One region of the Marinomonas sp. genome, then DNA from elsewhere that is predicted to be linked to it. Evidence: predicted binding sites of a transcription regulator. Region 1 holds the regulator's gene; each other region holds the start of a gene.
What was found. The regulator LexA, encoded in region 1, represses DNA repair genes until DNA is damaged. The targets are predictions, from matches to a motif close to TACTGTNTANNTANACAGTA.
Positions count from the first base shown of each region.

Region 2: the regulator LexA is predicted to act here: its motif matches at 1,537-1,556, upstream of ACO05V_RS20705 (YebG family protein).
Region 3: the regulator LexA is predicted to act here: its motif matches at 2,261-2,280, upstream of recN (DNA repair protein RecN).

Region 1 covers NZ_OZ245329.1:2,914,260-2,918,113, reverse strand. Annotated here, with positions in the region: gene topA (type I DNA topoisomerase) at 1-901, shown strand, start outside; gene ACO05V_RS13945 (DUF6586 family protein) at 898-1,368, shown strand; gene ACO05V_RS13940 (hypothetical protein) at 1,371-1,637, shown strand; gene lexA (transcriptional repressor LexA) at 1,747-2,370, opposite strand; gene dinG (ATP-dependent DNA helicase DinG) at 2,440-3,854, shown strand, end outside.
Region 2 covers NZ_OZ245329.1:4,327,071-4,330,924, forward strand. Annotated here, with positions in the region: gene ACO05V_RS20695 (hypothetical protein) at 1-522, opposite strand, end outside; gene ACO05V_RS20700 (mechanosensitive ion channel family protein) at 587-1,450, opposite strand; gene ACO05V_RS20705 (YebG family protein) at 1,579-1,998, shown strand; gene ACO05V_RS20710 (inorganic phosphate transporter) at 2,189-3,775, shown strand.
Region 3 covers NZ_OZ245329.1:4,593,350-4,597,203, reverse strand. Annotated here, with positions in the region: gene fur (ferric iron uptake transcriptional regulator) at 61-471, shown strand; gene recN (DNA repair protein RecN) at 563-2,233, opposite strand; gene grpE (nucleotide exchange factor GrpE) at 2,418-2,996, shown strand; gene dnaK (molecular chaperone DnaK) at 3,099-3,854, shown strand, end outside.

The DNA.
Region 1 (3,854 bases):
GTTTTATAAAGATTTTAGTTCGGTGCTAGCGAAAGCAGAATCGCCTGATGGCGGTATGATGCTGAATGAGCCAACCCCGACAGATATCGAATGTCCAACTTGTTCTCGTCCAATGCAGATTCGTACCGCCAGCACCGGTGTGTTTATGTCTTGTTCTGGTTATGCCTTGCCTCCAAAAGAGCGTTGTAAAGCAACCATTAACCTAACACGTGGTGACGAAGCGATTGCGGTAGACGACGAAGAGGGCGAATCTAAAGCGCTTATCAATAAGCATCGTTGTAAGATCTGCGGATCTGCCATGGACAGTTATTTAATGGATGAGCATCGCAAACTGCATGTTTGTGGTAATAATCCTGCTTGTTCGGGTTACGAAGTAGAAACTGGTGTTTTCAAAATCAAAGGTTACGATGGTCCTACGCTTGAATGTGATAAGTGTGGATCAGAAATGCAGCTTAAAACTGGTCGTTTTGGTAAGTACTTTGGTTGCACTAACGACGAGTGTAAAAACACTCGTAAGTTATTGAAGAGCGGCGAAGCGGCACCACCAAAAATGGACCCCGTACCAATGCCTGATCTTGCTTGCCAAAAAGTAGAAGATCACTATGTTCTTCGTGATGGTGCAACTGGTTTATTCTTGGCAGCTAGCCAATTTCCGCGTAAGCGTGAAACTCGTGCACCTTTGGTTGAAGAGTTACTGCCATATATGGATCAAATAGACCCTAAATATCACTTTTTTGCAAAAGCGCCTAAAAAAGATTCTGAAGGTCGTCCTGCAATCATCCGCTATAGCCGTAAGACGAAAGAGCAATATGTCATGACGGAAGAAGAGGGCAAACCAACTGGCTGGAAGGCATTTTATGTTGGCTCTAAATGGGTGATTGAGGAAGGTAAGAAGAAATGAGTGGCGCTAGTTTAGCTAGCCTAACCAATCAAAAGCTGGATACGGCAAGACGCTTCATTAAGCAGAGTCAAGATAGTGACGAAGCATGGTTAAAAGTCGGGCTGGAAAGCTCGGCTATTTTCCAGTTAAGAAGCGCGCTTAATGGGCTGTTGAAAGAGGTGGCATCAGCTTACTCTTTAACGGGGACGCTTGATGTTACTAAATTATTAGCTGAGTCAGAAAGCAAGCAAGTCGTCGTTCCAGTTTTAGCTGAGTTGGCAGATTTACTGTCTCGCTCTGATTCTTGGTGTTTTCAATTGAACCAGGCCTATTTAGTTCAGTTTGAGTGTCGCGCCTCTATGTCATCAGTTGTTCAAAGTGATAACCTAATTGGTCGTGGAAGTGACGCAGGAGCGTCTGTAAGTTTTTATTTGGCCAAGTTGGTTGAATTGGTATTACGTTTTAGAGAAGAGTCATCAGAGTATTGAATATGAAAGAATCCTACCTAGAAATTGTTGAGCTAGATAACGGCGATATCGTCCTGCGTCCAGCCAGTGAGGGTGGTGAGGAAACCGTTCCATTAGCGACACTGCAGATTTCAGACGACACTCGATCTTATTTAAAGGATCGTTATTTTGAATTAGCAAAATGCATGTTTCATGCGGGCATTGATTTTGTTTATTCGGATGATTCGTTTTTTGACGATGACTCGGAGTATCTTGATGATGAGGAGTTTCGTCCTAAGATTCTGCACTAAATCAGCTATGATGATACCGATGGAGTTCAGCATAGGCTGAAATAAAAAAGCGAAGCACAAGCTTCGCTTTTTTATTGGAATAGTGTTTGTTTTATGTGGCAGCGGTTACTTAAAGCCCTTGGCGAATTACACCAACAGATAAGCCTTCAATGGCAAACTCTTCGCTTTCAAGGTCGACAATGATGTCATTGAACTCTTCGTTTTCTGGAATAAGTCGAACGATGCTGCCTTTTTGTTCGAAGCGTTTAACCGTTACTTCATCACCAATGCGAGCAACGACAATTTGGCCGTTGCGCACAGTAGTGGTTTTATGAACCGCTAATAAATCACCCTCCATGATTCCGATGTCTTTCATACTGGTCCCAGAGACAGACAAGAAGTAATCGGCTTGTGGTGAAAACATATTGGCTGGGATGTTCACATGAGAAGCAATGTTCTCCTGAGCCAAAATAGGGTAACCTGCAGCGACTTTGCCGATGACAGGTAAGCCAAGGTCGTCTGCAGGATCGTCATTTGATGCACGATCAACTAAGCGTATTCCCCTTGATGCGCCGGACAGCATTTCTATTGCGCCTTTTTTACATAGGGCTTTGAGATGCTCTTCGGCGGCGTTAGGAGATTTAAACCCAAGCCGGCGTGCTATTTCTGCTCTGGTCGGTGGAAAACCTGTTTCACCAATAAATTCGCGAATGGTTTCTAGTACGTCAGATTGTCTTTTGGTTAATTTAATCATAGGTTATCTGGTTGTTTATACAGTTACTGTTATTATATACAGCATTCCTAACTATACTCAATGATATAAATGCTTTCAGACGAACTAAAAAAACAGATTCAACTTGCATACCGAGCATCTTTGGATGCGAAGTCCCATAAACCAAGGGCTGGACAGCGCCAGATGATTGGTGCAATCGCTCGAACCTTGGGTAACATTAAACAAGGCTCGGAAGGCGAACGCCTTGAAGAAAAGCATGTTGCCGTGATTGAGGCCGGAACAGGCACAGGTAAGACCTTGTCTTATTGCCTTGCGGCGATTCCTATTGCGAAAGCCCGTGGCCTCAAATTAATTATCTCTACGGCAACGGTCGCGCTTCAGGAACAAATCCTACATAAAGAATTGCCTGACTTGCTCGAGCATACCGATCTTACTTTTAAGTACACTCTTGCTAAAGGGCGGGGGCGTTATTTGTGCTTGAATAATCTTGAGGGCTTTCTTAGCTCAGAAGAACAAGCTATGGATGATATGTTTGCGGGCCTGTTTGAGCAGCACTTGCATTCTGATGATGTGAACACTGTCCTTTATCAAGAAATGGATGCCGCTTTGCAAAAAGGCGACTGGGATGGCGATAAAGATAACTGGGCGGGCATCGTTCGAGATCAAGACTGGCGACGCTTAACCACAGATCATCAGCAATGCACCAACCGTAATTGTGCGAATTATTCCGCCTGCCCGTTTTTTAAAGCGCGTGCTGAAATCGAAGTGGCTGATGTGATTGTTGCCAATCACGATTTGGTATTGGCGGATTTGTCATTGGGTGGTGGCGCGATTCTTACTCCTCCAAAAGAAACCATCTATGTTTTTGATGAGGGTCATCATCTTCCTGATAAAGCGATAGGGCACTTTCGTCATGAAGTTCGCTTGCAGCAAAGTATTGCTTGGTTGCGTCAGCTAGAAAAAAATCTAGTCAACTTAAAGCAAGAGCTAACTGACGATGTTAGTCTGACTGGACAGCTATTACTAAAAATCCCTCAGCAAATACAAAGTATCGTGAACTTTATCCAATATGCCCAGCAAGGTTTAGCGCCTTATATTCAGGGATTGGGTTTAGATCAAGAAAATAATCAGCACCGCTTTGAGTTTGGTCAAATTCCAGATGAGTTGCGCCAGCTGGCTTACAGTTTACAAACGTCTTATCAAAAATTATTCAACAACATTGAAAGTATCCAAGACGAATGTAAAAAGACGAAGCAAAATGAAGGGATGGGTGTAACACCGGAAACAGCAGAAACTTGGCAGCCTATTTTGGGTGTCATTCTTGGTCGTTTAGAGCAATGCATTGGGCTTTGGCGTTTATATTCTACGGTTGACGATCAGAACTTTCCGCCTAATGCACGTTGGTTGGTTTTATCTGGTCAAGGCATGGAACAAGATATTGAACTCGGTGGTTCTCCGATTCTTGCTGCGAACACATTAAGGCAGCAGTTGTGGGATAAATGCTT
Region 2 (3,854 bases), 1.4 Mb from region 1:
AACATCTTTCAATCTGAATGCGCTCACCCCTTCAATGAAAGAATGGTTTAGCACATAGATTGGATGCTCATCTAAGTAAGAACGCAAAAGACTCTTAGCATTAAGTTCATGAGGCCAACGAGCAATCCTTGGCACCGATTCAATATAACTGCCTGACAGCTTAAGCTTTGATATTTCAGGATCAACAAGCAACACTTCATTTTCATAAAATCTTACCCCAGCTTTAAACGATATACTGACACCAATCTGCTCAATATTAGAGTACCTAGAGACTAGACGACCTTTAAGCTTAGCTAAAGCAAAACCACCCTTCCGATCTGATAACTCTATATTTAGACTATCAACGTATAAACCCACTGATGTATAAAGATTGCCAGTAATATGATTATGTGCAGGCTCTTTTAACGTTTCTACAAGGCTATCATTGATCTCTTTATCAGTGACGACATAATTATCACAGCCACTTACTATTAAGCAGGATACAAGCAAACCGACTGTTGATATAACTCTTAAAAATGACATAAATTCCCTTTTAATAATGAGCAAAAAAACCACTAACATTCAGTATCAAAAAATTGAATGCTACTTACTTATTTCCTAGATATGCATTACGTTTTTCATACCAAAATGTCATAAAATCTTCAGTGACTTTTTGCTCTATCTCCACGGCTTCTTCGGTTGGACAAAAGAGCGACACCGTAAAAACATTAAAACCTTCAGGTGTGGTGGTGATTCTAACTCTTGGCTCAGGGCCTGAAATCTTAATGTCTAAACGCTTTTCTATAAGGCTGTTATAACGAATAGCAACATCGTGAAAATGCTCGCTGTACTCACGAATTTTTTCTAAAATTTGCTCTTTTATCGTAAACAAATTCACATCATCAGTACTACGAGAGATAGAGAAAGTATGGGTCACATAGCGGCGCATGTAGTTCAGATTTTGAACCGTGTGCAGCAATAAGACACTATTGGGAACCACCGTCGTACGACCTGTATAGGTGTAACTGCCACCTTTCAGATCAACTTCAAATAGTGTCGTCGATAACCAATCACTATCGGTCACTTCGCCTTCATAATTGGCGATTCGAATCCAATCGCCAACCTGATATGGTCGCGTACTAGCACGATAAAATGCACCAACGATGCAAGCGATAAATTCCTTTGTTGCGATAACCAAGGCCACCATAAAAGCAGCGATTGAAATCGCGATATTTTGTAACTCAGATGACCAAATAAGCACTAAGCCAACTACTAAGAATAAATTAAATATGTTGTCTACTGCGTTGATTCTCTGACGTTTTTTATCATGCTCAATTTTTTGATTAATACGAATGACACGTTTTGTATAACGTCTAATAATATACGACAAAAAGATCCAAGTGATCGTTAGAACGATCTCAACGTGATCCATCAAAATGGAAAAGTCTAACTGGGAAAAATCAACAGGCATAAAAAGTGCTTCCTTTATCAAGACCGCCACTTTAACAATCATTGCCAGGATCAACAAATAAAAGCGCTAGACAAACGACGAAAAATAACTGTATATTTATACAGTATTTTTATTTCATGAGGTGGATTATGCCTGTAATTATCAAATATGTTGTAGAACGCGATGGAATCGAAAAAATGACGTTTACTTCTAAAACTGAAGCCGATGCATACGACAAACTATTAGACACCGCTGAGGCGTTGTACGAGATTTTAGATGAAAGCAAATTAGCAGGCGATCATTCTCAAAAAGAAGCACTGTCTATGTATTTGGCTGAAAACAAAGATTCTCTGTTAGATATTTTAGGCAACAAGAAGAAAAGTCCTCAAAAACCTAAAAAAGCGAATAAAGCATCCAGTGCACAGCTTGATCTAGCAGAAGCGGCACCTAAAAAAGCACTGGAAGACCTAGTGATAGAACCAGATGAAGATGTGATGTATGACGAAGATGAAAGCACCCTTGTATTTGATGACGAACTGACCGATTTTCGTGAAAGTGATGCCGCATAATGCGGCATCACTTGTTGCTGATATCTAGAATCCAATAAACCAAAATGCTATTCCCGCCATTTTGAAACGCGAATTGTTAGCAATAACGTCATGAAATTGTCATCTTAAAAAGGCAATCTCCTTTACTAAGAATATCACTGCATTTCTTAAGAATAGAAGCGCTTTAATAGCAATTAGTTAGGGAGTCGTTATGTCTGTAATTGAACAGAATAACAGCGATAGAAGTTTTAATATTTTCTTTGCTGCTATTTTCTTAGTGTCCATTGCCTATTTCATCTTTTGGGGATTGAATTACACCAATTCCAATCATGTCATTTTATTTATTCTTGCCACACTATTTGGTGTCTTCATGGCATTTAATATTGGTGGTAATGATGTTGCAAACTCATTCGGCACCAGCGTCGGCGCAGGCACATTAACAATCAAACAAGCCCTGTTAGTCGCAGCCATTTTTGAAGTAAGCGGCGCTGTCATTGCAGGTGGTGAAGTAACTAAAACAATTCGTAAAGGCATTGTTGATCTATCACAAATACAAGTCGATCCGATGCAATTTGTCTACATTATGATGTCGGCACTGCTTGCGGCAGCTATTTGGCTATTGATCGCTACGAAAAGGGGCTGGCCAGTATCAACAACGCATTCAATCATTGGCGGTATTGTTGGCAGCTCGATTACATTAGGATTTTTAATTGGTGGCGCAGAAACAGGCTTTGCTTTGGTTAAATGGGATCAAATCGGCACGATTGCGATTTCTTGGGTTTTGTCTCCAGTGCTTGGTGGAGTCGCGGCTTACCTTTTGTATTCACAAATCAAAAAATACATTCTTAATTTTAATGATCAAGCCTCTGAAGAGTTGGTAAAAATTAAAGAAGAGAAAAAAGCCTACAAAGCAGAACACAAAAAAGCCTTTGAGCGCATGGCGGAAATTCAACAAATTTCCTACACCACGCAAATGGCTCGTGATGCTCTCACTGTTAAGGAAGGCGATTTTGATAAAGATGAACTGGAGTCTGATTATTATAAAGAACTTCATGAAATTGAATCAAAACGTAATGAGCTAAATGCTACCAAAGCACTAGAAGTATATGTTCCGATCTTTGCAGCTCTTGGCGCAACGTTAATTTCGGCCATGTTGATTTTTAAAGGTTTGAAGCACATGAACCTAGGATTAACACAGCTGGATAATTATCTGATTATCGGCATGATCGGCGCCATTGTTTGGTTAATCATGGCTATCTTCACTAAAACGTTGAAAGGCAAATCATTAGACAAATCGACCTTTCTGCTTTTTAGTTGGATGCAGGTTTTTACTGCGGCAGGTTTTGCCTTTAGCCATGGCGCGAACGATATAGCCAATGCGATTGGCCCTTTCGCAGCTATCATGGACATTCTACGAACCGGTGAAATTGGCTCAAAAGCCGCGGTTCCAACCATTGCCATGCTAACCTTTGGTGTCGCACTTATCGTTGGTTTATGGTTCATCGGTAAAGAAGTCATCCAAACGGTAGGTCACAATCTTACTAAAATGCATCCGGCTTCTGGCTTTTCAGCGGAATTAGCTGCCGCTGCTGTCGTTATGATCGCTTCCATTCTAGGTTTACCGGTTTCCAGTACGCATATTTTAATCGGTGCCGTATTAGGTGTGGGCATGGTGAATGGTGCGGCAAACTGGCAACTAATGAAACCTATCGGCATGGCTTGGATCATTACCTTACCAGCTGCCGGTATTCTTTCTGCTGTTAGCTTCTTGATCCTCAATAGCTTGAGCTTGGCCTAACTCAATTCAGCCATAGAGAACAGAACACGCAAAAAAGACGACTCATCACTGGGTCGTCTTTTTTTATTCGATAAGGTAA
Region 3 (3,854 bases), 1.7 Mb from region 1:
CCTTACTCTGGTGTGCTAATGATAAAGTAATTATCAACAAGATCGAATAGAGAATGACTCATGACTAGCGAAAATCAAGAGCTAAAGAAAGCGGGACTCAAGGTAACTCTACCACGAGTGAAAATTTTACAAATTCTTGAAGGTGCGGGCGACCGCCACATGAGTGCTGATGATGTCTATCGCACTCTGCTTGATCAAGGTGAAGATGTTGGTTTGGCAACAGTTTACCGTGTGCTAACTCAGTTTGAAACTGCAGGTTTGGTGCAACGTCACCATTTCGAAGCAGGAACAGCTGTTTTTGAGTTAGCGAAGGGCGATCATCATGATCACATGATTTGTCTGGAAACGGGCAAGGTGATTGAATTCGTTGATCCAATCATTGAAAAGCGCCAACATGAAATTGCTGAAGAGCATGGTTTTGAGATTGAAGACCACAGCTTGATTCTTTACGTGCGCCCAAAGAAGAAATAAACGTTCGTTTATCCAAGGGTAATGAATGATAAGGGCCTAAATTGCAGAGTTTAGGCCCTTTTTTATTATCTGGATTTTATTGGTGGTAATGCTACTGCAGTTGAACGTTACCTAGCATTTCGCGAGCGTGCGCTAAGGTTTGCTCGGTCAGTTCTAACCCGCCTAATAGGCGCGCAATTTCTTGTGTGCGGTCTTGATCCTTGAGTAGCTCGACCTGAGACGACGTCGCTTCATCTTCAACCAGTTTACTGACGCGTAGATGCTGATTGCCTTGCGCTGCCACTTGCGCCAAGTGAGTCACACAAAAGACTTGGCCACGTTTGCCAACAGAACGTAGCATGCGACCAACCACCTCGGCGATGCCGCCGCTGATGCCCACGTCAACTTCATCAAAAACCAATGTCGGAATAATCGATGTGTGCGCGGTAACCACTTGGATACCCAAACTAATTCGTGATAACTCACCACCTGAGGCGACTTTGCGCAATGGCTGTGCAGGTTGCCCTGGGTTGGATGCAATCATGTATTCGATGTCTTCAAAACCATTTGCCGACACTTGGTTAAGTGGTTGGCATTGAATAAAGAAGCGCGCATGTGGCATGCCTAATCCATGTATTTGCTCTTCGACTTTTTGTGCTAGCTCGTCTTTGGCGATAATGCGCTTTTCAGTCAGTGTCGTAGCAAGCGCGGTGAGTTTTTCATAGGCTTGTTCTTCTTTTTCTTTCAGTGACTCTAGGCTTTCTTCGCTGCCTTGTAGACTGTCTAGTTCTGCTTCCACGCTTTCTCGTAAGGATAAAAGTCCTTCTGGTAAGGTTCTGTGTTTGCGAGCGGTATCGTAAATATCAGATAAGCGAAGTTCTATATCGATAAGGCGTTCAGGGTTTTGCTCCAAAGTATCTTGGTAGTGATGCAAACTATCTGCCGCTTCTTGTGCCTGAATTAGGGCTACGTTCATCATTTCTAACGCATTTTCTAATTCTTTTGTAGCTGGACGAATTTGGCTGGCACTATTGATTGCTTGATGCAACAAAGAGCAAATATTGCCTTCGTCGCTGTCTATCAAAATACCGCTGGCTTGATAGGCTTTAAATTGTGAATCGGCAATGTTCGACAAAAAGGCTTGTTCGTTTTCTAGCGTTTCGATTTCGCCTTCTTTTAGATCAAGTTGCTGCAACTCTTGAGCTTGATAAGACAATAGCTGGATCTTGGCGTCTTGTTCAGAGGAGCGATTCTGCTGAGCAGACAGTTCTTCTTTGAGTTGTCGCCACGTTGAGTATTGCAGGCTAACTTTTTTACTCAAGTCAGTCAGACGACCATATTCGTCGAGCTGTTGTCTTTGGGCATTCTTTTTAAGTAACGACTGGTGTTCGTGCTGTCCGTGGATATCAACTAGCTGACTGCCAACGTCTTTTAGGTCGCTCAATGTACAAGGGCGGCCATTAATGTAAGCCTTGGAGCGACCTTCTTTGCTGATAACACGGCGCAATATGCAATGTTGATCGTGTTCTAGGTCTCTTTCTTCCAGCCATTTGTGGACGTGTGGATAGTGCTGTATATCGAAGCTGGCACTGATGTCGGCTTTTTTTTGCCCATGTCTTACGACTGCTGCATCGGTACGATCACCTAAACAAAGTGACAGAGCATCCACCATGATGGATTTACCTGCCCCTGTTTCACCTGAAATCACGGTCATGCCCTTTTTGAATTCCAGTTCTAAGGATTCAACAATGGCGAAGTTGGAAATAGCGATGCTAGTCAGCATAGAGTGCTCCAAAGAGAGAATATATTTATATGGTTATTTATACAGTACTTGGTTGTTTTTTGACAAGTCTAGTTAGTAAATTTAATTCCCATGAAATTAATGCGGCTTTAGTGTTGAAAGGTTAAAAGCTGACCCCATATACCCTGCACATAGGAAGTATTGTTTCTGTTATTTGGAGTTGAAAATGAGTGAGCAGCAAAAAAATCCTAATCAAGATGCGGAGCATGATTTGAAAAGCGAAACGCAAAACGAAACAGTAGAAGAGCTTTTAGAGCCTGAAGTAGAGACTCTAGAAGAAGTTACTGAAAATGATGAGCTTGCAAAAGCATTAGAAGAAGTCGCTCAGTATAAAGAGGCGGCACTTCGCGCTCACGCCGACGCACAAAACGTACGTCGTCGTGCAGAACAAGATGTCGAGAAAGCGCACAAGTTTGGTTTAGAAAAGTTTGCTAAATCGATTGTGAACGTGGCAGACAATCTTGAACGTGCTTTAACTTCTGCGCCAGACACAGGTGAGTCCGATCCTGTGCGTGAAGGTGTAGAACTGACGTTAAAAGATTTGCTTGAGACGTTGGCTCGCTTTGAAGTGAAAGTGGTTGATCCACATGGCGAACCGTTTAACCCTGAGCTGCATCAAGCCATTACGATGGTGCCAAACCCTGAGCTAGAAGCGAACACGGTAATGGATGTTGTGCAGAAGGGTTACACCATTAATGGCCGCTTATTGCGCCCAGCAATGGTCGTGGTTTCGAGCGCCGCTTAAAAATACTGTCAATTTTTTGACACTGGACGCTTGAAATACTTTTAAGCGTACCCAAATACAGAATTATCATCGTCATAAACGAATTTATTGGAGATACAAACCATGGGTAGAATCATTGGTATTGACTTAGGTACAACGAACTCTTGTGTTGCCGTATTGGATGGCGAGAAAGCTCGCGTTATTGAAAACGCTGAAGGTGATCGCACAACTCCTTCCATCGTCGCATTTGCTGAAGATGGTGAAGTGCTAGTTGGTCAATCAGCTAAACGTCAAGCGGTAACCAACCCAACAAATACTTTGTTCGCGGTTAAACGTTTAATCGGTCGTAAATTTAAAGACGACGTCGTTCAAAAAGACATCTCTATGGTGCCTTACAAAATTATTGCTGCAGACAATGGCGATGCGTGGGTAGAAGTAAAAGGCGACAAGAAAGCGCCACCACAAATCTCTGCTGAAGTTCTTAAGAAAATGAAGAAAACAGCGGAAGACTACCTAGGCGAGAAAGTAACAGAAGCGGTTATCACTGTTCCTGCTTACTTCAACGACTCTCAGCGTCAAGCAACAAAAGACGCTGGTAAAATCGCTGGTCTTGATGTTAAGCGTATTATCAACGAGCCAACAGCGGCTGCCTTGGCTTACGGCCTAGACAAGAGCTCTGGCGACTCTACTATCGCGGTTTATGACCTTGGTGGTGGTACATTCGATATCTCTATCATCGAAATCGCCGATGTAGATGGCGAGAAACAATTCGAAGTATTGTCTACAAACGGTGATACTTTCCTAGGTGGTGAAGATTTCGACATGCGCGTAATCGAATACTTAGCAGCAGAATTTAAGAAATCATCTGGCATCGATCTT